3 regions of the Vreelandella janggokensis genome follow, and region 1 is predicted to be linked to each of the others. Evidence: predicted binding sites of a transcription regulator. Region 1 holds the regulator's gene; each other region holds the start of a gene.
What was found. Region 1 encodes LexA, which represses DNA repair genes until DNA is damaged. Its sites were predicted from a motif close to TACTGTNTANNTANACAGTA; they were not measured.
Positions count from the first base shown of each region.

Region 2: QC816_RS11275 (LexA family protein) is a predicted target of LexA. The motif match lies at 3,257-3,276, and genes of this name have one in related genera.
Region 3: QC816_RS16545 (DUF1654 domain-containing protein) is a predicted target of LexA. The motif match lies at 8,925-8,944, and genes of this name have one in related genera.

Region 1 covers NZ_JARWAJ010000006.1:192,498-202,849, forward strand. Annotated here, with positions in the region: gene QC816_RS15965 (ribonuclease J) at 1-916, opposite strand, end outside; gene purU (formyltetrahydrofolate deformylase) at 1,178-2,032, shown strand; gene lexA (transcriptional repressor LexA) at 2,029-2,694, opposite strand; gene QC816_RS15980 (TetR/AcrR family transcriptional regulator) at 2,997-3,674, shown strand; gene QC816_RS15985 (L,D-transpeptidase family protein) at 3,652-4,176, shown strand; gene nagZ (beta-N-acetylhexosaminidase) at 4,235-5,260, shown strand; gene QC816_RS15995 (hypoxanthine-guanine phosphoribosyltransferase) at 5,293-5,871, shown strand; gene ppsR (posphoenolpyruvate synthetase regulatory kinase/phosphorylase PpsR) at 5,883-6,716, opposite strand; gene ppsA (phosphoenolpyruvate synthase) at 6,944-9,319, shown strand; gene ggt (gamma-glutamyltransferase) at 9,515-10,352, shown strand, end outside.
Region 2 covers NZ_JARWAJ010000003.1:344,919-355,270, reverse strand. Annotated here, with positions in the region: gene oadA (sodium-extruding oxaloacetate decarboxylase subunit alpha) at 1-746, shown strand, start outside; gene QC816_RS11285 (sodium ion-translocating decarboxylase subunit beta) at 756-2,075, shown strand; gene QC816_RS11280 (IMPACT family protein) at 2,136-2,759, opposite strand; gene QC816_RS11275 (LexA family protein) at 2,775-3,149, opposite strand; gene ccmA (cytochrome c biogenesis heme-transporting ATPase CcmA) at 3,401-4,021, shown strand; gene ccmB (heme exporter protein CcmB) at 4,032-4,763, shown strand; gene QC816_RS11260 (heme ABC transporter permease) at 4,777-5,517, shown strand; gene ccmD (heme exporter protein CcmD) at 5,517-5,726, shown strand; gene ccmE (cytochrome c maturation protein CcmE) at 5,710-6,198, shown strand; gene QC816_RS11245 (heme lyase CcmF/NrfE family subunit) at 6,245-8,224, shown strand; gene QC816_RS11240 (DsbE family thiol:disulfide interchange protein) at 8,221-8,748, shown strand; gene QC816_RS11235 (cytochrome c-type biogenesis protein) at 8,739-9,206, shown strand; gene ccmI (c-type cytochrome biogenesis protein CcmI) at 9,203-10,352, shown strand, end outside.
Region 3 covers NZ_JARWAJ010000007.1:52,319-62,670, reverse strand. Annotated here, with positions in the region: gene QC816_RS16580 (homoserine kinase) at 1-122, shown strand, start outside; gene speA (biosynthetic arginine decarboxylase) at 119-2,035, shown strand; gene QC816_RS16570 (fumarylacetoacetate hydrolase family protein) at 2,105-2,770, opposite strand; gene thpD (ectoine hydroxylase) at 2,867-3,862, opposite strand; gene QC816_RS16560 (ABC transporter ATP-binding protein) at 4,196-4,861, shown strand; gene QC816_RS16555 (ABC transporter permease) at 4,858-7,395, shown strand; gene QC816_RS16550 (lipocalin-like domain-containing protein) at 7,392-8,528, shown strand; gene QC816_RS16545 (DUF1654 domain-containing protein) at 8,961-9,191, shown strand; gene QC816_RS16540 (hypothetical protein) at 9,506-9,703, shown strand; gene QC816_RS16535 (hypothetical protein) at 9,690-10,025, opposite strand; gene QC816_RS16530 (zinc ribbon domain-containing protein) at 10,034-10,352, opposite strand, start outside.

The sequences.
Region 1 (10,352 bases):
CGGAAAAAATCACGTTGTCACCAGGCTGTAAATCCACGTGAGGATGACGCCCCTGGGCAAGTCGCTGCAGGGCGGCGCGTGGCTCACCTTGGCTGCCGGTGGCAATGACCACGACTTCATCGGGCGGCAAATAACCCAGGTCATGGGCGGGCACGATGGCAGGAAAATCGTCCAGATAGCCGAGGCCGCGTGCGACACCCACCATGCGCTCCATCGAGCGCCCCATCAGGCTGACGCGCCGCCCGCACTGGTAGGCGGCACGGCCAATCGCCAACACCCGGGCGAGATTACTGGCAAAGCAGGAGACAATGATCCGGCCTTCGCAGTTGGCGAGCGTCTCGACCAGCGCTTTGGCGACATCGCCTTCGCTGCCTGAGTGGCCGGGTAGAGGGGCATTCGTGGAATCCCCCACTACCAAATCAACCGGCGCTAAGGCCTTGAATTGCGTCTGATCGATCGGCGCGCCGATAATTGGATCAGGGTCGAGCTTCCAATCGCCACTGTGCAATACACGATAGCGACCTGCCATGACCATCAGCGAGCAGCTCTCGGGTATCGAGTGTGGAACCGCCAGGAAGCGCAGGGTGAAAGGCCCGCTTTCCAATGCCTCACCTGGCTCGACCACATGAATGGCGGCGCTTGAGAGCTGATGTTCGGCAAACTTCAGGCGCAACAAGCCTGCCGCCAGCGGCGTTGCATAAATGGGGCATTGCCAGTGGGGCCAGAGCCAAGCGACCGCCCCAATGTGGTCTTCATGGCCGTGGGTGATGTAGAGCGCTTGCGGGGCAATGCCCAGGGCTTTGGGGGTTTCCAGGTTGGGCACCTGGAGTGGCGCATTGGGTAGATCCTGGCGAATCATCATGCCGCAATCCACGACGATCCAGTGATCTTCGTACCCATACAGCGTCAGGTTCATGCCAATTTCCCCGCAGCCGCCTAACGGCAAGAGGCGTAAGGGAGGGCGACGACGGGGACGAATATGAACGCGCGGTGGATGCATCAGATTAATAAAGCCTAGAAAGTAATTGGTTAACTATACGGGATGGGGCGGGCGGCTAACAATCACTGCCATTAAGGGCGGTGATTGCGAGCGCTTCATTCGGTACACTAGACGTTTGTTTAATGCCAGCGGACGGCCCGATCATCGTCGCCCGGCAAACCGTGAAGAGTAATGACTATGTCGCATTTTTATCGTTTGGTGGTGTCCTGCCCGGACCAGGTGGGGATCGTCGCGAAGGTATCGAGTTTTATCGCGGACCAGGGAGGGTCGATTACCGAGGCCAGCCAGCATTCCGATCTGGAAACCGGGCGTTTTTTCATGCGCTACGAAATATTGGCGGATTCGCTGGGTATGTCGGCAGAGGTATTACGTTCAGCCTTCGAGCCGGTGGCGGAGCGGTTTGACATGGACTGGGCGCTGGTCGATACCCGGAAACGGCAGCGGGTTGTCCTGATGGTTTCGCGAGAATCCCATTGCCTTGTCGATTTGCTTTACCGCTGGCAGGTGGGTGAGCTGGACTGCGATATCGTGGGTGTGATTTCCAACCATGACGACATGCGTTCGTTAACGGAATGGTACGGAATACCATATCACCATGTGCCGGTGGATCCGGCAGACAAGACTGCGGCCTTTGAGCAGGTGCAGGCGCATATTGATGATGCCCGGGCCGACAGTATCGTGCTGGCTCGCTACATGCAGATATTACCGCCAGCGTTGTGTGAACGATATGCGGGGCAGGTCATTAATATCCACCACAGTTTTCTGCCGTCTTTTGCTGGCGCCAAACCCTATCACCAAGCCTACCAGCGTGGCGTCAAGTTGATAGGGGCTACCTGCCATTACGTGACTCAGGAGTTGGATGCAGGGCCCATCATCGAGCAGGACATTCACCGGGTCAGCCACTGTCATACGCCGACCGATCTGGTACGTTTTGGCCGCGATGTTGAAAAAGCCGTCCTCGCGCGCGGTCTTCGCTGGCATCTGGAAGACCGCGTGCTGGTGCATGGCAACAAGACCATCGTGTTCAGCTAGCCGAGCGCCTGGCCATTGCCACCGCGAATAACGCCGACCCCAACCCCTTCGATATCAAGTGGTTGGGTGCGTAGGTCGATATGGATAGGGTCGAAGTCGGGGTTTTCAGCGATCAGGGTGACGTGATTCCCGTCGCGTTTGAAACGCTTGACGGTGACTTCGTCTTCCAGCCTGGCAACGACAATCTGGCCATCCCGAACGCGCTGGGTGCGGTGGACGGCGAGAAGGTCGCCTTCGAGGATGCCGACGTTCTGCATCGACAGCCCGCGAACGCGCAACAGATAATCTGCTCTGGGCGTGAAGTAGTCGGCGGGCAGCGGGCAGTAGCGATCAATATGCTCAGCGGCCAGGATAGGGCTACCCGCCGCGACTTCGCCAATGATGGGCAGGCCGTTGGCAGGGTCTGCGCCTGAGGCTGGCAGCACGTCTGGCGTTTCCTGGTGTTCCTGGTTGGGCAGGCGTATGCCGCGCGACGTATTGCGAATGATGCGAATGACGCCTTTACGCTCAAGTGCGCGTAAGTGTTCTTCTGCCGCATTGGGTGAACGGAACCCCAGTGCCTTGGCTATTTCAGCCCGGGTGGGCGGATAGCCGAGCTCAGCCATGGTCTTGACAATAAAGTCGAACACGTTTTGTTGACGAACAGTTAATGGCCGCGACATACCAGCCTCCAGATTGAATAAGTGAGCAAGACTGCGTTCCTGTTTACCTATCAGTATGTAGTCAACAGTCAGTATGTAGTTAACAGTATGTGGTTAAGTATACAGCATGTTCTCCTGTCCAGTATATAATGGGGGTAAGGCAGCTAACAAATTGATGTATATGAAGATGCAAAGCGGCGTTGGATAAGGGTTGGGTGTTCAGGTATACGTTGAGAGGTAACAAACGATAACGTAGTATCCTGGTTTGTTTAAAACATCCGTTTTTTATGGCCCGCTTTTTGGCCCGTCTTATGGAGAGCAGCATGGCTCAATCGGATACGGTGACCCGCATTCTGGATACTGCTGAAGTGCTTTTTGCAGAGCGCGGCTTTGCCGAAACCTCTTTACGCAACATCACCAGCAAGGCTCGGGTCAATCTTGCTGCGGTGAACTATCACTTCGGATCCAAGAAGGCGCTCATCCAGGCGGTGTTTGCTCGCTACCTGGATCCGTTTTCCCAACGTTTTCATGGCGCTCTGGACGAACTCGAAGCGCGCTACGAGGGTCGTGACATCCCCCTTGAAGTGCTCCTCGAAACCATGGCCACAACCGTGCTGACGGTGCCTGCCGAACGCAATAGCCTCAAAGTCTTCATGCGTTTGCTGGGGCTTGCGTACAGCCAGGCTCAGGGGCATTTACGACGCTACATCCAGCAGCAATACGGTGATGTGTTCAGCCGTTTCACCGAACTGGTTCGCCGTGCGACACCGGATCTGCCCGACGCTGAGCGCTTCTGGCGGCTACACTTTATGCTGGGTACCGTCATCTTTACGCTTTCGGGACTGGATGCGCTGCGCGATATTGCCGAAAAGGATTACCACCAGCATGTCTCGGTCCGCGACCTGGTTCGCCGACTGCGGCCGGTAGTGGTGGCGGCGATGAACGCGCCATTACCTGATGAGAAGGACATTGAGCACCATGCAGACACCGTCGCTCATTGAAATGCCGCCCCGCGAGGGGCTATGGCTGGAAATCAACGCCCAGTCGCAGAGCTTGCGCGTCTGGCAAGGCGATATGTGTCGCCATGAGTGTGAAATTTCTACCGGGCGCCAGGGCATGGGTAATCGGCAGGGCAGTGGGCAAACGCCGCTTGGCTGGCACTATATTCGTGCCGCCATTGGTACTGATGCCCCGGAAAACGCGGTCTTTAAAGGCCGCCGCTGGACGGGCGAAGTATTTGACGCCGAGCTGGCGGCGGCGTTTCCCGAGCGAGACTGGATTCTGACGCGCATTCTATGGCTGTGTGGCCTGGAACCGGGGATAAACCGCGGTGGTCAGGTCGACTCCCAGCGACGCTATATTTATCTGCACGGTACGCCGCCGAATGAGCCCATGGGTCAACCAGCCTCTCATGGATGCGTGCGGCTGCGTAATGCAGATCTTCTTTGGCTTTTCGAGCATGCTGGACCTGGAACGCCTGTCTGGTTACACGACAGCCGCTGATCGTTGGACTCCTCGCTAATCATCGTCTAGAGTTAGCGCCTTTTTTGGACACCCCGCTATGACACATCCTTTGGGCTCGGTCATGTTGGACCTTGAAGGGACAACGTTGACCACCGCAGAAAGGCAGTTGTTGAAATCGCCCTCGGTGGGTGGCGTCATCTTGTTTTCGCGCAATGTGGAAGATGCCCACCAGGTCAGAGACCTGTGCAGCGAGGTGAGTAAGCTACGCCCCAACGTGTTGCTGGCAGTGGATCAGGAAGGCGGTCGCGTTCAGCGTATCAAGCAAGGACTGACGCGCCTGCCACCAATGGCTCGGCTGGGTGAGTATTACCAGAAGGATCGTGCGGCGGCTCTGGGGCTTACCCAGGACACCGGTTGGCTCCTGGGCATGGAAATGGCCGCCTGCGGGTTGGATATCAGCTTTGCTCCGGTACTGGATATCGATAGCGGTCTCTCCAGCGTCATCGGCGACCGCAGTTTTGGCTCGGAGGCCACGCAAGTCAGTGAACTGGGTGGCGCGCTGGTAGCCGGTCTGCATGAAGCCGGTATGGCCGCGATCGGCAAGCATTTTCCCGGTCATGGCGGCGTAGCGGCAGACTCGCATCTCGCCTTGCCCGTCGATGACCGGCCTTTTGAGACGCTCAAGCAACACGACCTGGTGCCTTTCAGCACCCTGGCCAAGAAGCTTGATGGTGTCATGCCAGCCCACATTGTTTACTCGGCATTTGACAAGCGACCCGCCGGCTTTTCGCCTAGTTGGCTGGGGATGCTGCGTCAGTCGCTGGGGTTTAAAGGCTGTATCTTTTCCGACGATTTGAGCATGGCCGGCGCCCATAAGGTAGGAGGGCCGCGCGAACGCGCAGCGGCTGCTCTCGCTGCCGGCTGCGACATGTTGCTGGTATGCAATGACCGCGAGGCGGCGCTTGAGGTCGTTGCCGCCGTTCCAACTTCAGCGTCTGTCAGGCCCGGCAAGCTTCGCTACAAACGCGCACGTCCCGATTTGGACGCGCTATCCGCGCTTAGCCGCTGGCGGCGCACGCATGCCCAGTTAGAGGCCATGGCCGCTGATTCACGCAGCAGTTAACGATTGTTTTTACCAAGTAGACTGGAACTTCAATGGCAAAGCTAGACAAAGAAGCGCTCGCATCCCTCGACACCATGCGCGAGCTCATGGACAACGCGGACTGCTTGATTTCCCAGCAGCAGGTGGAGCAGGCGCTGGACCGTATGGCCGAGCAGATCAGTGCGGATCTGGGCGATAAACTACCGGTCTTCTATTGCGTCATGAATGGCGGCTTGATCACCACGGGCCATCTGTTGACCCGGTTGGGCTTTCCGCTTGAGGTCGACTACCTGCATGCCACACGCTACCGCAACGAGACCCGCGGTGGAGAGCTTTTCTGGCGGGTATCGCCGGAGATTCCCATGGCCGGTCGGCATGTCGTTATCGTCGACGACATTCTGGATGAAGGCACGACGCTATCTGCGATTCTGAACTATTGCCAGGAAGCGCAAGCCGCCAGCATTACCACGGCGGTGCTGGTCGATAAACGGCACGATCGCAAGGCAGTACCCGGATTGAAAGCCGACTACTGCAGCCTGGAAGTCGCCGATCGTTATGTCTTTGGCTTTGGTATGGATTACAAAGGCTATTGGCGCAATGCCCCGGGAATCTTTGCCCCCAAGGGCATGTGATCTGAGGCGGTTTAGCGGGGTGAAAAGCGCCGCGCCAACCCGGTTTCAGCAATCATGCGGGTGGATATCTCTTCCACGGAAAAGCGCGTGGCGTCGATAAAAGGAATGTGCAGGCGACGGTATAACGCTTCTGCCTGCTCGATCTCCTGCATGCATTGATCCATCGAACTGTAGCGGCTATTGGGCCTGCGTTCGTTGCGGATGGCGGCCAGACGCCTGGCGTCGATTGTCAGGCCAAACAGCTTGTGCCGGTGTTGAGCGAGCACCGGCGGCAGTTTCAGCATGCCGTCTTCGTCCAGGTCGTCTTCCGTTAGCGGATAGTTGGCGGCGCGAATGCCAAACTGCAAGGCCAGATAGAGCGACGTGGGGGTTTTGCCGCAGCGCGATACCCCGACCAGAATAATATCGGCTTTATCGTACTGATGAGTGCGTGCTCCGTCGTCATTATCCAGTGCGAAGTGCACCGAGTGGATGCGGTCCATATAGACATCGTCGCTGCCAATCGAATGCGTTCGTCCAACGCTGTAGGAAGAGTGCGTGGCGAGCTCCTGTTCGAGTGGCTCCAGAAAGGTGGAGAATATATCCACCTTGAAGCCTGCGGCCTTGCGAATCACATCGCGAATCTTCTGGTCGACGATGGTGTCGATAATGATCGGTCGTTGCCCGTCACGGACCGCCGTCGCGTCAATAATTTCGGCCAGGGCCTCGGCTTTATCCAGGGTGTCGATATAGGGCTTGGTTTGCATGTTGATATCGACATCGCTGAACTGCGCCAGCAGGCTCCTCCCCAGACTCTCTGCGGTAATGCCTGTCCCATCCGAAATAAAAAAAGCCGTGCGCTGCATGGTGTTTGCTCTCCTGAACGTTGCGCATATTGTGTGCCGGGATGACGCTTGGCACAACGGTGCTTGAGTCGCGACTACAACAAATGTTCAAAAATGCCGCCTGTTGTAAAAATCCTCCATGCCCTTCGCTATTAGACCAATGGCGAATACACCGGGGCGGTGCTAGGGTGACCGCATTCATCACTGGCGGTTGTCATGATCGCTGGCCTATTGAGCGAGGGGGTTGCGTGAACAATTACATTCTATGGTTCGATCAACTGGGTATGGCTGACGTCGAACGCGTGGGTGGTAAAAACGCTTCGCTTGGCGAAATGATCTCTAATTTATCCGGAGCGGGGGTCACGGTTCCCGGCGGCTTTGCCACGACGGCCCATGCCTACCGAGAATTTCTTGCCCACGAAGGCCTCAACGAGCGTATCAACCAGACGCTGGCGCGGCTGGATGTTGATGATGTCAAAGCATTGGCCGAAGCCGGTAAAATGATACGCCAGTGGGTGATCGACACGCCGCTACCCCCGACGTTCGAAAGCGAATTACGTAGTGCCTATGAAAGCCTGCAGCAGCGTCACCCAGCGTTGAAGGTCGCGGTGCGTAGCTCGGCCACCGCGGAAGACTTGCCCGATGCTTCCTTTGCCGGTCAGCAGGAAACCTTTCTGAATATCGAAGGGTTCGACAATATCAAACGTGCGGTCCATGAAGTCTTCGCTTCGCTGTTTAATGACCGGGCCATCTCTTACCGAGTTCATCGCGGCTATGCGCATGAAAATGTCGCGCTATCTGCGGGTGTGCAGAAAATGGTGCGCTCGGAAACGGGCGCGTCGGGTGTCATGTTCACGCTGGATACCGAGTCGGGCTTCCGCGATGCGGTCTTTGTGACGGCTTCCTGGGGGCTGGGTGAAACCGTCGTCCAGGGGGCGGTGAATCCTGATGAGTTCTATGTTCATAAGCCGACCCTGGCTGCGGGCCGACCCGCTGTGCTGCGCCGCAACCTGGGGTCCAAGCTGATCAAGATGGTCTATACCCAAGATGCCAGCGCCGGCAAGTCGGTCGAGACCATTGATGTGCCCCTGCAGGACCGTGGTCGTTTCTGCCTCAACGACAAGCAGGTCATGGCGCTGGCGAGTCAAGCGGTGACCATAGAACAGCATTACCAGCGGCCCATGGATATCGAATGGGCACTGGATGGCGACGATGGTGAGTTCTATATTGTGCAGGCGCGGCCGGAAACCGTTGTATCGCAGCAGGAAGGCGGCAAGCTGGAGCGTTTCCAGCTACGCGAGAAAGGCCGCACCCTGGTCACCGGTCGCGCTATCGGCCAACGCATCGGCCGCGGTACCGCCAAGGTGGTCATGACGCCCGATGACATGGACAAGATCCATGACGGCGATGTGCTGGTAACCGACATGACCGATCCCGACTGGGAGCCGATCATGAAGCGTGCTTCAGCCATCGTGACCAATCGCGGTGGTAGAACCTGCCACGCGGCGATCATTGCCCGTGAACTGGGCATCCCGGCTGTCGTTGGCTGTGGCGATGCCACCACACGATTGAATGAAGGCAGTGATGTTACTGTTTCCTGCGCTGAAGGTGATACCGGGCATGTGTATGAAGGCCTGCTGGATTTTGACTGCAAGGTCTCCAACGTTGACACCATGCCCGAGATTCCTTTCAAGATCATGATGAACGTGGGCAACCCGGATCGTGCCTTTGGGTTTGCCAGCCTTCCTCATGCCGGGGTAGGGCTCGCGCGGCTTGAGTTCATTATCAACCGCATGATTGGCGTTCATCCCAAGGCATTGCTGGAGTACGACACCCTGCCGTCCGACCTTCAGCAGGTGATCGACATGCGCACGGCCGGTTATACCGACCCGGTCAGCTTCTACGTCGATAAACTCGTTGAAGGCATTTCGACGCTGGCCGCTGCTTATTATCCTCAGCGCGTTATCGTGCGGCTTTCGGATTTCAAATCAAACGAGTACGAGAACCTGATTGGCGGCAAGCTCTACGAGCCAGGCGAAGAGAATCCCATGCTGGGCTTCCGGGGGGCCTCGCGTTATGTCTCGGAGGCGTTCCGTCCGTGTTTCGAGCTGGAATGCCGGGCGCTCAAGCGTGTCCGCGAAGATATGGGACTCGACAACGTCGAGATCATGGTGCCCTTCGTGCGCACCACGGAAGAAGCCCGGGAAGTGGTCGAGCTGCTGGCGACCAACGGGCTGAAGCGCGGCGACCACGGCCTCAAGGTCATCATGATGTGTGAGCTGCCTGCCAATGCGTTGCTGGCCGACGAGTTTCTCGAGCATTTCGATGGTTTCTCGATTGGCTCCAACGACCTGACACAGCTCACCCTTGGGCTTGATCGCGACTCGGGTATCGTGGCGCATCTGTTTGACGAGCGTAACGAAGCCGTCAAAAAACTTCTTTCCATGGCGATTCAGGCCTGTAGAGCTAAGGGTAAGTATGTCGGCATCTGCGGTCAGGGGCCGTCCGACCATCCTGACTTTGCCAAGTGGTTGATGGAGCAGGGGATTGATTCGATATCGCTGAACCCCGACGCGGTGCTCGAGACCTGGTTCATGTTGGCAGGTGAAACCATCGCAGACTGATCGTTAGTGAGGTAGTTAGCAGGCTAGATGAAACACGCCCAGCCATTGTGCTGGGCGCTTGGGTTTAATAGGCTACGCTTTTATTTCGGTCTGTATACATTGGCGGAGTCGGTCGTGATGCCCTCTAAAAGAATGCGGTGGTTACTACCCAGTCTCTTGATAGTGCCTTTATATGGTTGGGGCTTTGACTATGCAATGCCCTCCATCTCGCCGGAAAGTGAGTCTGGTTACGAAGAAAAACCTGGCTGGTCTGCCGATTCCTTCGCGGTGGCGGCTGCCAATCCGCTGGCCACCGATGCGGGCTACCAGATATTGAAGGCCGGCGGAAACGCGGTCGACGCGGTCATTGCCGTCCAGATGGTGCTGGGACTGGTGGAGCCACAATCGAGTGGCCTTGGCGGCGGGGCGTTCTTGCTTTATTACGATGGTGATGACGTACGCGCCTACGATGGGCGTGAGACCGCACCCGCCGCTGTGGATGGTGGGCTCTTCATGCAGGATGGCGAGCCGTTGGCGTTCATGGATGCCGTGGCAAGCGGCCGATCGGTCGGTGTGCCGGGAACGCTGCGGCTAATGGAAAAAGTCCATGCGGCTCACGGCAGTCTGCCCTGGGAAGACCTTTTTGTGCCTGCGATGACGCTGGCAGAAGAAGGCTTTGCCGTCAGTGAGCGGCTTCATTTGAGCCTTGCCAATGACGATGCCTTGCGCAATAACGAACGGGCGCGGGACTTCTATTATGACGCTGAAGGCGAGCCCATTGCAGTGGGTGAAACCCTCAAAAACCCGGCCCTTGCGGCGATACTAAAGCGTATCGCCGAGGAAGGCAGCGCCGCGTTTTACCAGGGTGACGTTGCTCAGGATATTGTCGATCAGGTGGTTCAGCATCCGGCCCGGCCCGGCGCGATGACGCTGGATGACCTGGAAAGTTATGACGCCATTATCCGCGACCCTATCTGCACACCCTGGCAGCAATGGGACGTATGCGGTTTCCCGCCTCCCTCATCCGGCCACATCACTATCATGCAGATCCTTG
Region 2 (10,352 bases), on a different contig from region 1:
TGATGGAGGAGCGCTACAAGTCGATTTCCAAGGAAGTCCAGGCGTTGCTCAAAGGCGAATACGGCGCCGCACCTGCGCCCTTCAACAGCGAGCTGCAACAGCGCGTGCTGGAAGGCAGCGAGCCGATTACCTGCCGCCCGGCGGATAATCTCTCGCCGGAAATGGACAAGCTGGCCAGCGAACTGAAGGACAATGCCAAGGCCGACGGCATTCGCCTGGCCGACGGCGATCAGCAAGTCGACGACGTGCTGACCTACGCGCTGTTTCCGCAGATTGGCCTCAAGTTCCTCAAGAACCGGGATAATCCCGACGCCTTTGAGCCCGAGCCCCAGGCAGCCGAGGCGGAAACGGCCAGCGGGCCTGCCAAAGGGGAAAGCAAAGCGCCTGCCGCCAGTAACGGCCCGGAAACCTATACCGTCAAGCTCAACGGCAAGGCGTTCGTTGTGGAAGTCGCCGAGGGTGGTGACATCAGCAACGTGCAAGAGCAGGCAGGTGCATCTGCCACCGCTGCCAAGGAAGAAGCACCGGCCCCCAGCGGCGAGGCAATCACCGCCCCGCTCGCTGGCAACATCTTCAAGGTCAATGTTCGCCAGGGCGACACCGTCGAAGAAGGTGACGTGGTGATTATTCTCGAAGCGATGAAAATGGAAACCGAAGTGCGCGCCAGCAGTGCCGGGACCGTTTCGGCTGTTAGCGTCAGTGAAGGCGACAGCGTTGTCGTTGGCGATACGCTGATCGAACTTTAAGGACCTCGCATGGATAAATTACTGACCCTATGGCAAGGCTCCGGGCTTTATAACCTGGAACTGGGCCAAGCCGTGATGGTGATGGTGGGCCTGTTACTGCTCTATCTCGCTATCTACAAGAAGTTTGAGCCATTGCTGCTGGTGCCGATTGGTTTTGGTGGCATTCTCGCCAATATTCCGGAAGCCGGTTTGGCGCTGTCCGCTCTTGAACAAGCGATTGATGTGGGGCGCCCCGCCGTGCTGGAGCAGCTTGCTTCGGCGTTGGGGGGCAGCCTCGACACCCAGGCGAGTATCGAGAGCTGGCGCACGAGCCTTCAACAGATGATGGCCAATGGCGCAGCCGAACAGCTTGCCACCGCAAAAGCCGTGGCCAATGGCGCGGGCTATGGCGATGGTTTGCTGTACATGTTTTACACCGTGGCGATTACCTCAGGCATTGCACCGCTGATTATCTTCATGGGCGTTGGCGCCATGACCGACTTTGGGCCGCTGCTGGCCAATCCGAGAACGCTGTTTCTCGGCGCCGCCGCGCAGTTCGGGATCTTTGCCACCCTCTTCGGGGCCGTACTGCTGTCGTCGATGGGCTGGATGGATTTCTCGCTCAACCAGGCGGCTGCCATCGGCATTATCGGCGGTGCAGATGGTCCGACCTCGATCTACGTCTCGAGCATGCTGGCGCCTGAACTGCTGGGTGCGATTGCCGTGGCCGCGTATGCCTACATGGCGCTGGTGCCGTTGATCCAGCCGCCGATCATGCGCCTTCTGACCTCCCAGAAAGAGCGCGAGATCACCATGACGCAGCTGCGCCCGGTGTCGAAGCTCGAGAAGATTGTGTTTCCGCTGCTGCTGTTGATCCTGGTGGCGTTGTTTCTGCCCGATGCGTCGCCGCTGCTGGGGATGTTCTGCTTTGGCAACCTGATGCGCGAATGCGGCGTGGTCGAGCGGTTAAGCGACACGGCGCAAAACTCCCTGATCAATATCGTGACGATCATGCTCGGGCTGGCAGTGGGCTCCAAGCTCATGGCCGACAGCTTCCTGGCGGTTGAAACGCTGGGCATCATGGCGCTGGGGATCGTCGCCTTCGGGATTGGCACCACGGCAGGCGTGCTGATGGCCAAATTGATGAACCTGGTGAGCAAAATGCCGATCAACCCATTGATTGGCGCGGCAGGCGTTTCGGCGGTGCCCATGGCCGCACGTGTGGCCAACAAGGTGGGACTCGAGTCCAACCCGCATAACTTCCTGCTGATGCACGCCATGGGGCCCAACGTGGCTGGGGTGATTGGCTCGGCGGTAGCCGCCGGGGTGATGATCAAGTACTTGGGTTAGGCTAAAGGGCCTCGCCCATAGCAAAACGGCCGCCCCCTTGAGGGGCGGCCGTTTTTTTGCTTAGTCGTTGATGACCTGCGCGGTAATGGACTGCTTCAGGCGGCTTTCCAGTGGTGTTAAGTCAAGCTCGCAATCACTCGGCCAGCCGATGGTGAGCGCCACTCCCTTTCCGTCATACTCGGCGTTGACCACGGGAATGGCCTGTTCGTCGCACCACCCGCGGGCAACGGATTCGTCGGCGAAGGAAAAGCGCACCCGGTAGTGAATGCGTTGGATGATTTCCCGGGTGCCAAGGGTGTCGAGTGCCTTGTTTACCGCTTGGGCATACGCCCGGGCCAGCCCGCCGGTACCCAATTTGGTACCGCCAAAGTAGCGGATGACCACGCAGCCGATTTCGCCCAGCTGACTACCTTGCAGCGAGTGAAACATGCGCCGACCGGCGGTGCCGCCGGGCTCGCCGTCATCGGAAAAGCCAATCTGCTGTTGCTCGCCCGGGGCGCCGGCAATGTAGGCCAGGCAGTGGTGGCTCGCACTGGGGTGTGCCTGTTTGGCGGCCTTTGCCAATGCTTCCACGGCGTCAAGCTCAGGGGTATGGGCTATCCAGGCAATGAAACGGCTCTTCTCAACCTCGATCTCGTCAATATGCCAAGTGCCTGGCGGCAGTTGGGGGACGCGATAGCGCATGATTATCCCGGCAATTTAGTGTGTCACGGGATGATGCTCAATTCCCATGAACATGCCAAGTACCTGAATATCGCGATTATGCAAAAACACTTCGGGGTGCCGGGCATCATCCAGCCACAGGCGTACGCCCGCCCGGCTGATGGATAGCTGCTTGAGGGCGAGGCTTTGCTGATTGATTTCGGCGATAACCGTCTCGCCCTGACTGTCGTCCTGATAGCGCCGAATCACGATGACGTCGCCATCGAACAGGTTGCAATCGGCCATCCGGTTGCCGCGTACCTTCAGCGTATAGGTGTTACGGCGAGTCATTCGCGCTGCTGCCGACGGGATCGAATAGGCGGTTGGCGTCGGGCGAGTCGTCGGTATTGCGGCGTTCATCGACATGTTCATCGGCTTTCTCCAAATCAGCGCCCGGTCCCTAGGCAAGATCTATCGGTAGACACGATACGGTTGTTAGGTTTTTACATGTTCTTTCATACAGTATTTGTCCAGTATAAACCTGTTTTTGCATACAGTGCCAGAAATAATTATCCAGTGGTTTGGCAAACCGACCTATGCGAGCGTCGAAGACCGGCGCGACTAGCGGGGAAATGGCTTTGAGTGTAGAGTTCAAGCCAGTATTTGATTGCGTGGGGTGGCATGTGTCGCTGAGTTTGCAAGGCCGTCAATTGGGTTGTGAGCGCGATGGCCGCTGGCTCTTTGAGGGGCTGGATATTGACGTCAATCGCGGCGATATATGGCATGTAGCCGGCCCCAATGGCAGTGGCAAGACCACGCTGTTAAAAGTGCTGGCGGGGCAATTCAATGACTATTGCGGGTCGCTCCACTGGCAGGGCAAGCCGCTTGGTCAGGGGCGTGAACATTTTGCCGCCAACATGCTTTATCTGGGGCATTCGCCGGGCGTGAGCGCGGGCCTGACGCCGCTGGAAAACCTGGCCTGGTACCAAGCGTTGCACGATGAATGTAGCGACGAGGTACAGCGCGAAGCCGCCCTTGCGACCATGGGGCTTGAAGGCTTTGAAGATGTTCCGGTGGGGCATTTATCAGCAGGCCAGCAACGCCGCGTGGCGCTGGCAAGGCTGAATCTCACTCCGCGTGTGCTATGGATACTGGATGAGCCCTTTACGGCCATCGATCAGGCGGGCGTCGAGGCGCTGGAGGCGCAGCTGGTCGCCCATGCCAGGGCTGGTGGGGCCGTGGTGATGACGACCCATCACGTACTCGAGATTGACCATCCACTGCGTCATGTTGCGTTGGGCTAAGGAGCCAGAGTTGCCGCCTTCAGAAACCACACAGCGCGTTGCGGTCCTGGCCGAGCCGACATCCAGGCGCCTGGGCGTCGCCTTTGGCGCTACCCTGGTGCGTGATCTCAATCGCGTTCGCCGTCGGCGCGGTGACGTGCTGAACCCGTTGGTCTTCTATGCCTTGGCGGTTAGCTTATTTCCCATCGGTATTTCACCCGAGGCAGAGCTGCTGGCTGTCATGGCGCCGGGGCTTTTATGGGTCACGGCGCTGCTCGCCACACTGTTGTCGCTGGATGGACTTTTTCGCAGTGATTTCGATGACGGCAGCCTGGAGCAGATGATGCTTTCCCCTCAGCCGCTTGCGGCGCTGAGTGTCGCCAAAGTGGCTGCCCATTGGCTAGTTACCGGTTTGCCGCTGGCGCTCATGGCGCCGCTGCTGGGTATCATGCTGGCACTGCCTTTCCAGAGTGTCGGCGTGCTGATGGCATCGTTAGCGCTGGGCAGCGCCAGCTTGAGCCTCATCGGCGGCATTGGCGCGGCATTAACCGTCGGTTTGCCCCGGGGTGGCGTGCTACTCTCGCTACTGGTACTGCCGCTGTATATTCCGGTGCTGATTTTTGGCACCGGGGCGGTTCAGGCGGCAATCCAGGGCGATACCGCATTGCCTCACCTGGCGATGCTTGGCGCCTTGCTGGCGGCAGCGCTGATATTTGCTCCCTGGGCCATCGCCGCGTCGCTGCGTATCAGTATTAACGGGTAGGGATGAGCACTGTATGTGGGGCTTGATACATAAGCTGGGGTCGCCAAAGTGGTTTTATTACCGGAGTGCAGCGCTGCAGCCCTGGTGCTGGGGCGTGGCCGCCGCGTTGCTGCTGGTCGGCAGCGTATGGGGGCTCGTCTTTGCCCCCGCCGACTACCAGCAGGGCAACAGCTTCCGCATCATTTATGTCCATGTGCCCGCCGCTTTTTTGGCCCAGTCGGTGTTTGTCGCCATGGCCGTTTCCGGGCTTGTTTTCATGGTCTGGAAAATCAAGATTGCCGATATGGCGGCGACTGCCATGGCCCCATTGGGGGCGGCCATGACCTTTGTCGCGCTGTTTTCCGGCGCGGTGTGGGGCGTGCCAACCTGGGGAACATGGTGGATATGGGACGCCCGATTGACGTCCATGCTCATTCTTCTGTTTTTATATATAGGGGTGATAGCACTGCGCGGTGCCTTTAGTCGTCGGGATAGCGGTGCGCGGGCGGCATCGGTGCTGGCAATGGTTGGCGTGATCAATATTCCCATCATCAAATACTCGGTGGACTGGTGGTACACCTTGCACCAGCCCGCCTCATTTACCCTGACCTCCCGCCCCGCAATGCCGATGGAAATGTGGCTGCCGCTGTTGATGATGGTGTTGGGCTTTTACGGCTTCTTTATCGCCCTTACGCTTACCCGTACGCGCAGCGAAATACTCCGTCGCGAAGCCAATACCCGATGGGTGAGAGCGTTGCTTGAGGAGGTTAACTGATGGTGGCCTCGTTGGCTGAATGGGTATCCATGGGTGAGCACGGTGTCTACGTGTGGTCTGCCTGGGGTATCACGGCCTTGTTTATGCTGGGCCTGACGCTCCATGCCCGGCTGGAACGTCGACAATTGCTCAAACATCTCAAGCGGGTAGCGCGCCGCCAAGCCTCACCCCCGCAGCAAAGAGGGCATGACGATGACCCCAAAGCGTAAGCGCAAGCTTTATGTGATTGTCACGCTGGTCAGCCTGGCAGCAGTGGCCGTGGGCCTGACCCTGTATGCGCTGCGGGCCAACATCAATCTGTTTTTTAGCCCCGTACAGATTGCCCAGGGCGAGGCCCCCGTGTCGCGTTCCATCCGTGCGGGGGGCATGGTGAAAGTCGGCTCGGTATCCCGCGATGCCGATAGTTTGAATGTCGAATTTACCGTTACCGATTACGTGGGTGATCTGCACGTTGATTACCAGGGTATCCTGCCCGACCTGTTTCGTGAGGGGCAGGGCGTGGTCGTGGTGGGGGAGCTGCAGGGGGATGGCCGTTTTCGTGCCGATGACGTCTTAGCCCGGCACGACGAGAACTATATGCCGCCCGAGGTCGCACAGGCCCTGGAAGAGGCCGGTTACTCGCCCGCCGATTTTCAGGCCAGGGCCGCCGAGGTGAGGCAACCGCGCGAGGACGATACGTGATGCCCCGCTACCTCGCCATCGATCGTCGTGTTCAGCAGGAGTCCCCATGCTGACCCGAATATTGCCCGAAATAGGTCATTTCGCCTTGATCGTTGCCCTACTGATGGCGGTTGTGCAGTCAGTACTGCCATTGGCCGGGGCCGCAACGCGGCGTCCCTTGTGGATGGCCTACGGGCAGCCCATGGCCACCGGCCAGTTCCTGTTTGTGCTGCTGGCCTACGTTTGCTTGACGGCCAGTTACGCGATGGACGACTTCAGCGTGGTGAATGTCGCCAATAACTCCAATTCGCTGTTGCCCTGGTATTACAAGCTCAGCGCCGTATGGGGCAACCATGAAGGCTCGGTGCTGCTGTGGAGCCTGATGCTGGCGGGCTGGGGATGCGTTGCCGGCTGGTGGTCGCGGCGCCTGCCCCGCGACATGCTTGCCCGTGTGCTCGGTGTCCTGGGGCTGATCAGCGCCGGTTTTCTGTTGTTTATCCTGTTGACCTCCAATCCCTTCGAGCGGCATCTGCCTGACATCCCCGCCGATGGCGCAGACCTTAACCCCTTGCTGCAGGATATCGGGCTGATCATTCACCCACCCATGCTGTATATGGGCTATGTCGGGTTTTCGGTGGTGTTCGCCTTTGCCATTGCCGCCTTGTTGGGAGGGCGGCTGGATGCCGCCTGGACCCGCTGGGCAAGGCCCTGGACCAACGCCGCCTGGGCGTTTCTGACGGTCGGGATTGCGCTGGGTAGCTGGTGGGCCTATTACGAACTGGGCTGGGGCGGCTGGTGGTTCTGGGACCCGGTGGAAAACGCCTCGCTGCTGCCATGGCTCACCGGTACGGCCCTGATTCACTCGCTGGCGGTCACCGAAAAACGCGGCTCCTTCAAGAGCTGGACGGTCTTGCTGGCGATTGCCACCTTTTCGCTTTCGCTGATGGGCACCTTCCTGGTCCGCTCCGGCGTGCTGACCTCGGTACACGCCTTTGCCAACGACCCATCAAGGGGACTGTTTATCCTGGTGCTGCTGGCTATCACCGTCACGCTTTCCCTGGTCGTGTTTGCGCTGCGAGCACCGCGCGTCAGCCATACGGTGGGTTTTAACTGGTTGTCCCGGGATGCCCTGCTGCTGATCAATAACGGGTTGCTGGTGACCGCGACGATGACGGTGCTGCTGGGCACCCTGTACCCGTTGATCCTGGATTCGCTGGGGCTGGGTAAGATCAGCGTGGGGCCGCCTTATTTCAATGCACTGTTTGTACCGCTGACCGTGATCGCCTGCCTGTTCATGGGCCTGGGGCCGATGGCGCACTGGAAATCGACGTCGCCTGGCAAACTGGTGCGCAGATTGTGGCTGGCCGGGTTGGTCGCGCTGGGTCTGGGGGCACTGGTGCCGCTGGTGTATCGCGGCGAATGGAACCTCTGGGTGACCTTGGGGTTGTCGACGGCGCTGTGGATAGGGCTGTCATTGAGCCGTGACCTGTTCGACAAAGTGCGTCATCGGCACTCGATATGGAAAGGGCTGCGCAGCCTGTCGTTAGCTTATTGGGGAATGGTGCTGGGCCATCTGGGGGTGGCGGTGACGATTGTCGGTGCCACGGTGGTCAGCCATTATGCGGTGGAGCGCAACGTGCGCATGTCGCCGGATACCAGCGTCGAGGTGGCAGGCTATCACTTTACCATGACCGAGCTTTTTGACCGGCGCGGTGCCAACTTTCTGGCCGATACCGCTGTTATTGAGGTACAGCGCGGTGACAGTCGCCGCCGTTTCGAGATGCAGCCAGAAAAGCGGCTGTATCTGGCGACGGGCATGCCCATGACCCAGGTGGCGCTTAGCCCGGGCCTCTTTCGTGATCTTTACGTGGCCATGGGCGAAGAGCTGGACGACGGCAGTTGGGCGATGCGTATCCAGTACAAACCCTTTGTGCGCTGGCTATGGCTCGGCGGTTTGCTGATGGCGCTGGGCGGTGTGCTGGCGGTGTTCGACAAGCGCTATCGTAAGACGCGCCCGGCAAGATTGGTCCAGGAGGGGCAGGCATGAAACGACGCTGGCTTTTGTTTCTGTTACCCGTTGCGTTTTTAGGTCTCGCGCTGTTTTTCTTTGAGCGCTTGTCCCAGGACCCCGCCGATCGTGACTCGGCGCTGATGGCCCGCGACTTCCCCGCCTTTGAGGCCACGACGCTGGAAGATGAGCAGCAGCGAGTCGATCAATCGTTGCTCCAAGGCCAACTGACACTGGTCAATGTGTGGGGAGAGTGGTGTGCCGCCTGTCGCCAGGAAATGCCCCAGTTGCTTGACCTGGCTGATCGGGGCATCCGACTGGTGGGGGTTAACTACCGGGATACCCGTGAGAATGGCCTGGCGTTTCTGGACGAGTTTGGTGATCCTTTTGCGGTAAACATTTTTGATCCTGAAGGTGAACTCGGCTTTGAGCTTGGCGTCATTGGCGCGCCGGAAACCTTTGTGGTCGATGCGCAAGGTGTCATTCGCTATCACCATAAAGGCTATGTATCTCCCGAGGATGTTCGCAACCGTCTTCTGCCGGAGGTGGAGAAATGGCGCTGATTCGCGGCTTAGGCCTGGTGCTGATGCTATGCGCGCTACCGGCGTGGTCGGCCGGTATCGAGCTGCGCGACTTTGACGACCCGGTAACGGAGCAGCGCTATCGCGACCTAACGGCTTCGATGCGCTGCCCACTGTGTGAAAACCAGGCAATCGATGATTCCGATGCGCCCATTTCGGCGGACATGCGGGAACGGGTGTATCAGTTGCTTGACGAGGGCAAATCGGATACGGAAATCATCCAGCACATGGTGCAGCGGTTTGGAGACTACATTCTCTATAACCCGCGTTTGGAACAGCGTACCTACTTGCTGTGGGGCTTGCCGGTCGGGCTGCTGGTAGTGGTGGGCGTTGTGGTGGCATGGATCGTCAGGTCTCGTCGCCACGCCTCGGCGAAGGCCCTTAGCCCTGACGAACAGGCGCGACTGGATGCCCTTATCGAGCGCAAGGAGTCGTCGTGACCCTGCTCTGGATCGCTCTTGCCTGCGTATTGCTGCCCGCGCTCTGGCTGTTGGTGTTGCCGTTGCGCACGGCGCGCCGGTGGCGCGACGAGCAAATGGCCTTTGAGCAGCATGAAAGCGCCGCTGAACAAAATGTCGCCATCTTTCGGCGGCGTCTCGCGGCGCTTGAAAACGCCCACGCCGACGGCAAAGTCGACGCAGCGCAATTGGCGGAAGAACGTCTTGAACTGGAACGCAGTCTGCTGGACGATACCGCCACCTTGCAGCGTCGGCCGCTCAAGCCTTATGTATCGGGGCGTTGGGTCGTGCCACTGGTGATGCTCGCGCTGGGGGCGGGCAGCGTGGTGTGGTACCAGCAGCAGGGCGCTGAAGACGATCTTGTGCTGTGGGCCATTGGCCAGGAGGTTCGCGAACATCCGGAGGGCTCGCGGGAAATGTATATCGAACGGCTTGAAGCCCAGACGTCCCGGCAGCCGACCAACCCCAACCTGTGGAGCACACTGTTCCCGCTTTATCGGGAAACCGGCCAAGCGGATAACGCCGTGACAGCGCTTGAGCGCTTGATCGCCCTCGAAGGGCGCTTGCCATCGCTGTTAGCCCAGCTCGCGCAGCTGCGCTTTTTCATGGCCGGGCGAGAACTCACCGACGAGGTGCAGGGGCTTGTGGACGAAGTGCTGGCGGAAGAACCCCGTCAGCCCACTGCCTTGGGTATACTCGGCATTCACGCCTTCGACGCTGGCGATTATGCGCAGGCAATTGACCGCTGGCGGCGCGCCGTGGCCAATGTTGAGAATCCCGATATCGCCGCGTCGCTGCGCGAGGGAATTCAGGCGGCGCAATCGCGCCTGGGAGAAGAAGGCCGTCAAGTTGCGCAGGCAGACGGCCCGGGGGTGCGGGTCAGCGTGTCGCTCGATCCCGATCTGGCAAGTCAGGTTGACGGTGATGATAAAGTCTTTATCGTTGCGCGCGATGTAGACGGCGAACAGCCGCCACTGGCGGTGGTTCAGGGCCTGGTGTCAGAACTGCCAATGACCGTCGTGCTGGACGACCGCGCGGCCATGACGGCTGACGCGCAGATATCGCAAGCGCGTGAGGTTCGTCTGATGGTGCGTGTTTCGCCAAGCGGCCAGGCTACTCCTCAGGCGG
Region 3 (10,352 bases), on a different contig from region 1:
TGGTGGTTTACGTGGACCCACCCGCCCACGACTTGACCCCCCATGACCCCGACCGTTTCCGAACCATCCTGAAAGCGCGCATCACCCATGGTGCATTACCACTACCCGAGGCATCTTCATGAGCGAAGCGTCCACCACCCGTTCAGCCCAGCGTGCTCGTCGCACCTGGAACATTGACCAGTGGGGGAGTGGCTACTTCGATGTGGATGACCAGGGCCAGGCACTGGTGAGGCCATTAGGCAACGCGGCCGAGGGGCCGGCACTGCCGCTGAGCAGCCTCGTGCGCCAACTTCAGAAAACCGGGTTACGCCTACCGGTACTGGTGCGTTTCAGCGACATCCTTCACGATCGCGTTGAGCAACTTTGCGGCGCTTTTGACGTCGCCATGCAAGAGCTCGACTATGCGGGCGGCTATACGGCGGTTTACCCTATCAAGGTCAACCAGCAACGACGCGTGGTGGAGGAAATCCTGGCCACCGCCGAACGCGGCCGCGGTCGTGTCGGCCTGGAAGCCGGCAGCAAGCCCGAATTGCTGGCAGTGCTTGCCCTCTCGGAGGGCGGCTCTTCGCTGATCGTGTGTAACGGCTATAAAGATCGTGAGTACATCCGACTGGCATTGCTGGGCGAGAAACTCGGCCACCGGGTTTACCTGGTAGTCGAAAAACTCTCAGAGCTCGACGTCATTCTTGAAGAGGCTCGTGAGCTGGACGTGACGCCGCGTATCGGCTTGCGCGCTCGGCTTGCTTCCGTCGGCAAAGGCAAGTGGCAAAATACCGGCGGCGAAAAATCCAAGTTTGGCCTTACCGCCAGCCAGATTCTGTCCGTCGTGGAGACTCTGCGTACTCAGAAAGCCCTCGATAGCCTGCAGCTTGTGCACTTCCATCTGGGTTCTCAGATTGCCAATATCCGCGATATTCAGCGTGGTCTGCGTGAGTGTGCCCGCTTCTATCAAAACCTGATTACCCTGGGTGCCCCGATTGATACCGTCGATGTGGGCGGTGGCCTGGGTATCGATTATGAAGGCACCCGGTCGCGCAGCGACTGCTCGGCCAACTATTCAATGCGCGAGTATGCCCGCAACGTGGTCAGTGCCTTTGCCCAGCTCTGCCAGGATGCCAAGCTGCCCCAGCCGCACCTGATCAGCGAGTCCGGCCGGGCACTAACCGCCCATCATGCCGTGCTGATTACCAATGTGATTGGCGATGAGCGTATCGACGACACGCCGCCCGAGCGTTCCCAACAGGATGATCTGCAAGTAGCCGCGTTATGGCGCGTCTTTGAGCAGTTGGCAGAACCCCAGGAACCTCGCGTGCTGGTCGAGGCGTGGCATGATTTGTTCCAGGCGGTCAGCGAATTACAGGACCGCTTCGTGCTGGGGCTCAGCGATATCAATGCCCGCGCCGAAGGCGAGCGCCTGTATATGGCCGCGTGCGCAAGACTGCGCAGCCAACTGGATACGCGCAACCGGGCGCATCGCGACATCATGGATGAGCTCGCGGAGAAGCTGGCCGACAAGCTCTTCGTCAACTTCTCGCTGTTCCAGTCAGTGCCCGATGTCTGGGGCATCGAGCAGATTTTCCCGGTACTGCCGTTAAGCGGGCTGGATCAACCTCCGACGCGTCGAGCGATTATCCAGGACATCACCTGCGACTCCGATGGCCGCATCGATAGCTATGTGGACGGCCAGGGCGTTGAAAGCACCTTGCCGATTCCTGAGTGGGCAACCGAGGATGAGCGCTGGCTGGGCTTTTTCCTGGTGGGGGCTTATCAGGAAATTCTCGGTGACTTGCACAACCTTTTCGGCGATACCGACTCAGTGGATGCGGCTCTGGGCCCCGACGGTGAGTGGCAGCTGTCCAATGCTCAGGCCGGGGATACGGTGGCGGAGGTGCTCGCCTACGTGAACTTCGATGCCCGGGTATTGAAGCAAAAGCTCACTGAACAGTTGGCTACCAGTGGTTTTTCCGCCAGCGAGCAGGCACGTTTTGCCGCCAGCTTGAGCGACGGATTGGAAGGCTACACCTACCTGGAATAGCGTTGGCTTACCCGCCTTTGTCAAAACTAAGGCCACCGACGCTGTCGGTGGCCTTTTACTGTCAGCGGCTCACTCAACCACGCTGGTGGTAATATCCAAACCACCGGTCAGCGTCATGTGCAGCGTGGCGCCACGTGGCAGCTCACCCACTCCCGAGGGCGTCCCGGTTAAAATGACGTCTCCTGCTTCCAGGGTGAAATGACGGCTCATCTCTGCGACCAGGGTAGGGATGGTGAAAATCATGTCCGCCCCCTCACCGTGCTGGCGTTCTTCACCGTCAATCTCCAGCTTGAAGGACAGCGCGTTCCAATTTGGTTCGCGGCTCAATGGTAGAAACGGCGACAGCGGGCAGGCACCGTCAAATGCCTTGGCAACCTCCCAGGGATGTCCTTTGTCTTTCAGTTCGGTTTGAACATCGCGCAGCGTTAAATCAAGCGCCAGCCCCAGCCCGACAATCGCTGCACTGGCTTCATCCGGCGTCGCATCACTGATGGTTTTGCCGACTAACAGGGCCAGTTCAGTCTCGTAGTGAACATCGCCACGTTGAAAGGGAGGTGACAACGGCTGCTGAATATCCACGACGCTGGTCGCCGGTTTGATAAACAGCAGTGGCTGGGTGGGAACCGGATTATCCAGCTCTTTAGCGTGGTCAGCATAGTTGCGCCCAACACACACAACCTTGCCCAGCTCGTAGGGAAACGCTTGACCATCGGTAAATTGGGGAACAAAACGCATGATGGGGTGACTCCTTATGATGCACGCACAGTAGCAAGCGCACCAGTCTACCCCAGCCATGCGATTGTTCCACACCTGAGTGGTTACCGGGTTAATTTACCGGGATGGCGCTGTTAACGACTGGACGTCGTCATCAGGTTCGTGGGCAAGAAAGCCAGGACGCGATGCTGGTGCTGCATAAGGCTCGCGGCAACGGTTATCCGGACGGTTAAACACAAAAAAAACGTTGCTGCGCGGATCTGGCGACAGGTTGGCATTGGAAGCATGCAGCGTGTTGCAGTCAAACAGCAACAGGCCACCTGCCTGACCCTTGGGCGCCTCAATACCATGCTCGGCGACCAGTTCCGTCAGTGCTTCTTTGCTTGGCACGCCAACTTCCTGCGCTTTAAGTGAGCTTTTGTAGTTGTCTCCTGGCGTTTCCCCCAGACACGGCACGAATTTCTTGTGCGACCCTGGGATCAACATCAAAGGGCCATTAAATTCGTGGTTTTCTGTCAGAATCAGTGAGGCGCTCACGGCATGCATGTTGGGCATCCCGTCTTCAGCGTGCCAGGTTTCAAAGTCGGAGTGCCAGTTGAAACCTTTGCCGGCAAACCCAGGCTTATAATTGATGCGCGACTGATGCACATAGGGCTCGGCGCCGATCAGTTGCCGCGCAGCCCCCGCCAGGCGCTCATCCTGGGCGAGCTCACCCATGCGCTGCGAGAGAAGATGCACGGCAAACAGCGAACGGATCTCCTGACTTTCCGGCTCGGTAACGCTATACGGTTTATCCCGATAGGCATCATGATTCATTAGTGCCCGCAACTCCCGACGCAGCTCATCAAGCTCTGAACCGACGATCAGGTCAGGGATAAACAGAAACCCTTTGCGTTCGAACTCGTCGAGTTGCGCCTGGCTGAGAGGGCCAGACAAGTGCCGACCTTTCACCACTGACTCCTGGCGCGGTTGCCAGAGTGACGCTGGGGCGTTAGCCAGCCGCGATGGATAGGGATCCTTGACCATCGAAAACTGAGCAGACGGCATGTCTGTCATTTCGCTATATTGCTTGTGTGTGTTAACAACATTGAGAGGTGTGTTGCTGACTGTCATCTAATCCACTCCTTGTATGATTAAATTTCAGATCAGTTTCAGGTAACTCATCTTGCAGTGCACAAGGTAGACAACCTCAGCTTCCCTGCAAGTCGTACATGCGCACCCCATAACATGGGTTACGTGAAAAAAATTCACTCTTTTGCGCCTGTACATCCAGGGAAGGTCTTACAGTGTATACAGTCCGATTCAGCCCATTCAAGACAGTACCTACCACCCCCACACGCACCGGTAGTTTTCAGCCTATCCATTACAAAATCGATACCATATAAACTACAAGTAAAATATCTGTATACTTTATAACCCATCGTTTTGCGGGCAACAGGAGACCCCATGCTGGTCCTGCATCAGGTACACAAAACCTTCAGCACCCCGCAGGGGACATTGCCAGTCCTCAACGGTATCAACCTGACGCTCCAACAGGGCGATAGCCTGGCCTTGATGGGCGAATCGGGCAGTGGCAAATCCACGCTGCTGCATTTGGCGGCAGGCCTGGATCTGCCCAGTGACGGCGAGATCTGCATTGACGGTCATGCGCTCTCCTCCCTGGATGAGCCTGCTCGCGCCAGACTGCGTCGCCAGTCGCTGGGGCTCGTGTTTCAGCAGTTCCATCTGGTGCCCAGCCTGAGCGTCATCGATAACCTGCGACTCCAGGCGCGCCTGGCGGGCCGCGAGGACGCAGAATGGACTGCCCACCTGATGGCGCGTCTGGGGCTTTCCGGTCGCGAGACCTACTATCCCGAGCAGCTGTCGGGTGGCCAACAGCAGCGTCTGGCGATTGGTCGCGCGCTGGCCGCTCGTCCCCGCCTGTTGCTAGCGGATGAGCCCACCGGCAACCTGGACGAGCAAAGCGCGGATACGGTCCTCGGGCTATTGCTCGATCTGGTGAAAGAGACGCACTGTGCGTTATTGATGGTGACGCACAGCGCTCGCGTCGCGGCACCGCTCGACCGCCTGGTACACCTCCACCTGGGGCGCCTGGAGGATAACGCTTCATGATCCTGCGCGTGCTGGCGACATTACTGGCCCACTACCGGCGCCATCCAGGGCAGCTAGCCATGCTATTGCTGGGTCTGTGGGTCGCAAGCGCCCTGTGGAGCAGCGTCCAGGCCGTTAACGCCACCGCCAAGGACAGCTATGCCCGTGCCAATGCACTGTTCAGTGCCAACCTTGACGAGCTGTCGCGGCGCGATGGCCAACCACTCACCCGCGAGGACTACCTGAGACTGCGTCGAGAAGGCTTCCCCGTCTCTCCGATGCTGGAAGGCACCCTGGAAATCGATGGGGAACGCCTGACCATCGTCGGCATTGAGCCGCTCACCTTGCCAAGCAGCAACACGCTGGGCGCCAGCGGTGCCGCGTTAACGGCCTTTATCACGCCACCCTGGCAAACCCGGCTCGCTCCCGACACGCTCGACTTGCTGGGGCTTTCTCGACAGCAGGCGCCAGGCATGACACCTGCTGTCGATAGTGCTGGAGACAGAGCTGGAGACAGAGCTGGAGATAGTATTGAAGATAGCGGCCAGCGCCTTCCGCCACTGGCGCTGCGCACCGACCTTCCGCCGAACACCCTGGTGATGGAGATCGCCGCAGCCGCCCTCTTGCTGGACCGCGATAACACCTTGAGCCAACTGGTCACCGCCCCGGGTGCCCTATCCACAGCGCCCGAAGGCTATCGGCTCACCCGCGCCGCTACACTGGCATCCCCAGAGCAGCTCACCGAAAGCTTCCATCTCAACCTCACCGCCCTGGCACTGCTGTCATTAGTCGTCGGCCTGTTTATCGTCCAGGCCGCACTGGGGCTTGCCATGGAACAGCGCCTCACCACACTAAGAACGCTGCGCGCCCTGGGCGTCCCCGCCGCCACGCTCGTCATGGCCATTCTGCTTGAATTGCTGGTATTCGGCGTCCTGGGCGCAGCGCTTGGGCTCGCCAGCGGCATTTGGCTGGCAGGCCAGCTACTCCCTGATGTCGCCACGACGCTGTCGTCACTTTATCAAGCCGACGTCAATCGCAGCCTGGTGCTGCCGTGGCACTACTGGGTGGGCAGCCTGGCGATTACCTTCGGCGGCCTGCTGCTGGCGGGCAGCGGTGTGCTTTGGCGGGCGGCTCGCCTCAATGTGTTGGCACTGGGCCAATCCCAGGCATGGCGACTAGCCTACCAGCGCCAGCTAAAACGCATGACACTGGGTGCCGCCGCGGTGGCCGTTCTCGCCTTGGGGTTAGTACTGTGGCTTAGTCTACTGCCGCCCGGCCAGGGTGTGCAGATAAGCTTTGGGTTTGTTGCCGCGCTACTGCTGAGCAGCGCGCTATGCCTGCCGCCGCTGATAAATGGGGTGCTCCATCTCCTGCAGCGATGGCTCCGCCGTCACCCGCTTGCCCACTGGGCGGTCGCCGATATTCAGCTACAGCTGCCGCGACTTTCCCTGGCCATGATGGCGTTGCTGATTGCGCTTGCCACCAACCTGGGCGTCAGCAGCATGGTCGGTGGCTTTCGCCTTACCTTCCTGGACTGGCTGGACCAACGGTTGGCCGCCCCGTTATATGTCAATGCCTCGCCATCGACCTTGGCACCCATGCTGGATTGGCTCGATGCGCGACCTGACGTTGCTGAAACACTGCCCACCGCTCGCGGCAGCGTCGACCTGCTGGCGATGGACGACGCACAAGAACAGGGTACCCGCAAGCGCATTGCGCTGTTCGGCATTACCCCTGCACCCACCATCACCGACCGCTGGCCGCTGCTTGATACAACCGAAGGAAGACCCACTGCATGGGCAGCGTTATCGGCGAATAGCGTGTTTATCAACGAGCAGATGGCCGTGGCACAACAACTCGTACCGGGTGACGCGGTCACGCTGGATACCCCGCAAGGGGCGAGGCCATTTGAGATTGCCGCGGTTTACCCTGACTACGGCAACCCACGCCAGCAGATCCTGGTACCCACCGAAGTGCTGATTCAGCGCTTCGGCGGCGAAGTTGCCTCGATAGGGCTGGTGGTCAACGACCGCGCCGACCGCCAGGCATTGCGACAGGCAATGACTGATCGCTTTGACGTATCCACGGAGGCGATGGTCGATCAACAGGAAATCAAACGGCTGGCGACGCAAATTTTCGAACGCACCTTTACCATCACCCGCGCATTGAACGGTCTCACCCTGGGCGTGGCGGCATTAGCGCTGCTCGCCACGTTGCTGGCCCAGGCGCGAGAACGACGGCGCCAGCTGGCTTCGCTATGGGCACTCGGCGTGCCGCGCAAAACGCTGACCTTCCTGCCGCTTTTTCAACTCGGCGGGCTGGCACTGTTTACCGGGGTGGTGGCGATTCCGCTGGGCATTGCCATCACCTGGACGCTCGTGGCAATCATCAACGTTGCGGCATTTGGCTGGCGGCTACCGCTCTACCTTTTCCCATGGGACATACTCATCACGCTGATCACCGCGTTGGGCGTGGCCTTGGCCGCCGCCGCCCTGCCATCAATTCAGCTGTGGCGTACCTCTCCCCAGGCGATGCTAAACCAGGGGGCCACATGAATTATTTCCGGTTATCGACTGCGCTCGTGGCGATGGCATGTGCCACCCTCATCGGCTGCCAGGAATCCCCTTCCGATGCGGCGCCCCAGGGGTTTGCGGGTCTGGGTGAAAACGCGGAGGAATTTGCTCAGGCGGATGCGTCCACGCCATTGAGCTTCCCCCAGGATCACGGGTCGCACCCCGACTACCGCATCGAATGGTGGTACCTGACCGCCAACCTTGAAGACGACAAGGGCGAGCCGCTCGGTCTTCAATGGACGCTTTTTCGCCAGGCGCTGACACCCCCTGACGAGCGCCCTGAGCCGTCGCCATGGGCAGCCGACCAGGTGTGGATGGCGCACCTGGGGATTTCCCGGGGAGAAACGCACGTTGCCGCCGAGCGCTTTGCGCGCAGCCACAGTGAACACACCAATGGGCAAGCGGGCGTCCAAGCGGCGCCGTTTCAGGCCTGGATTGATGACTGGTCACTCGAAAGCCCGTCAGACGCCAACTTTGAGGATTTTACCCTACAGGCCTACAGCGGTGAGGGTGCTGAGCGTTCTGGTTACACGCTTAACCTCAGCGCTCAAGGCCCATTGATCTGGCACGGAGAGAATGGGTTTAATGCGAAAACCGTCGAGGGCCAGGGGTCGCGCTACTACAGCCAGCCGTTCCTAAGCATCACCGGCCGTGTCACGCTCAACGGTGAAACCCGCCAGGTCAGCGGCCAAGGCTGGCTGGACCGCGAATGGAGCAGCCAACTGCTCACCCCGGAACAAACCGGCTGGGACTGGTTTTCGCTGCATCTGGACGATGGGCGTAAGCTGATGGCCTATCGGTTAAGAGGCGGCGGCGAAGCCGGGGGCGACTATGTCTTTGCCCATTTAATCTCGGTGGATGGGCAGACCCAGCTCATCGGCGCCGACCGCGTCACGCTGACGCCGCTGGAAACCCAGACCGTAGCCAACCGAGACATCCCTACGCGCTGGTCGCTCACGCTGCCCGATGCTGGGTTACAACTTATCGTAGAGGCACGCCACCCCAATCGCTGGATGCCCACTTCGGTACCCTACTGGGAAGGCGATGTCGTGGTTCGCCAGGCAGAAACGCAGGAAAATGTTGGTGTCGGCTATTTGGAGATGACCGGGTATTGATCAAACCAACGGGCGGATGAAACAAGCCGCCAAGCCACCCCATTGGCAATGTCTACGCTGTGGACACTTTGTAGACACCCACAAAAAAGCCGCCCTGGAAGGCGGCCTTTTAAAATTCTTTAACGTGCTGTTTCTAAACCACTTTTAGTGGTGCCGACACCAGGAGTCGAACCCGGGACCTACTGATTACAAGTCAGGTAAGCTCGGGTAGTATTATCATACGCTTATCTAAAATCCTGTTACGCATATCGCCAACCTTATACCCTGCCTAATCAACTATTTAGCACTTGTTGGTACGCATTGTTATCGGCCTTTCTGATCATTTTTTGACCAGCTAGAAGCAATGAAAGCACGGGTAGACACCCCGCCTTCGCCCTGCCTATACTCGCCCTAAATTACTGTACATATAATCAGTTAATTAAAGGAGTCACCATGTCTGATAAGAGCTATCAGCAATTGGTCGAGCGAGTGAAGCGCGTCATCAATAGCCCAAAGGCCCAGGCAGAAAACTGCGCTGAAATCCAACGGCAAGAGGACGATAACGCTGACGACTGGGCGCGGATGCTTGACGACCTGGGGACCATCGAGAATGCCGACATCACCCCGCTCGATGACACAGCGGAGCATGTGCGCGTTCGCTGGAACCCTGCCGAAGCTATGTGATGAGCCGGTGCTATAAAGCAACGAAGTGGCGGAAGCGCCTCGAGCAGCAGGGCTGGATTAGCCTGAGGCGTCGATCGCCTCCAGCATGCGTCTTTGAGTTTCATGTAATCTACAAAGGCAAGCTTTACTCTGGCCGATGCCACCACTCAGAGCTTGATAGCCGAGACATGCTGACACCTGGCTCACTGACCTACATACTGGGTCGAACTGACTTGATCAGCGAGGGCGTATGGCGACCAGCCAAACATCCTGGTGGTCAGATGGGCTTCATTTGCCGCCCCTGGAATCAAGATTAACGATACAAAGGAAGCGTTATGGCAGAGTTCTGCAGGCAGTGCGCACTGAAATATTTAGGCGAGATTGAAGCCGAGCACACGGCAGGAGGCTGTAAGCCAGGAGAGACATTCTGGGAGCTTTGTGAGGGATGCGGCGACCTGGTAGAGATCGATCACGAAGGCTGGCGGGTTGATGCCCGGCTGAGCAAACCGGGCACGCATATCAATCGAAGCTAAACTCGCTCTGGTTGTTCGCAGCACTGGTTTCCATATCAATGCAGCCCTGAAGCGTCATGTAGTCCCCAGTGCCGCCAAAAGTGGCAATGTTCATACACTCACTGCGGATGCCAGTCGGGACGTCACCCCAACGGTTTTTTAAGTTGTTGTAGGCAGACTGCTCCATATCTATACAGCCATTATAAGTAATATTGCTGAAATCACCCCCGAATCTGGCGATGTTGTCGCAATGAGCCTCAACGTCGAAGCGGGGTATTTCTTGTGCATTCGCGGTTGACGCCAACCCTGCGAGCAAAGCAATAGCGAGGACTGCAGGTTTCATAGATAACCTCATTCAGATTTTGGCCTAGTGAATAAAACAAACAGTCCAAGGATTACATCGCCGAACACCCAGAACGTTAGCAGCATACCAACGCCCAACGTTCCACCTATCGCAGTGCCAGCCTCTGAGTACTCATCTGTGGCACCATCCATCATGCCGCCGATCTCGCCCAGATAAGCAAACATCCAAATCACCATGAGAATATTGAAGAGGATGAAGGTCCATTTAAAAATCTTTCCGAAAAAACCGCGCTTTGGCTTCCGTAGCTGCTTGCCGCAGCTGCTGCACTTGAAGGCAGTATCGCTGACTTGATGAGAGCATTCAGGG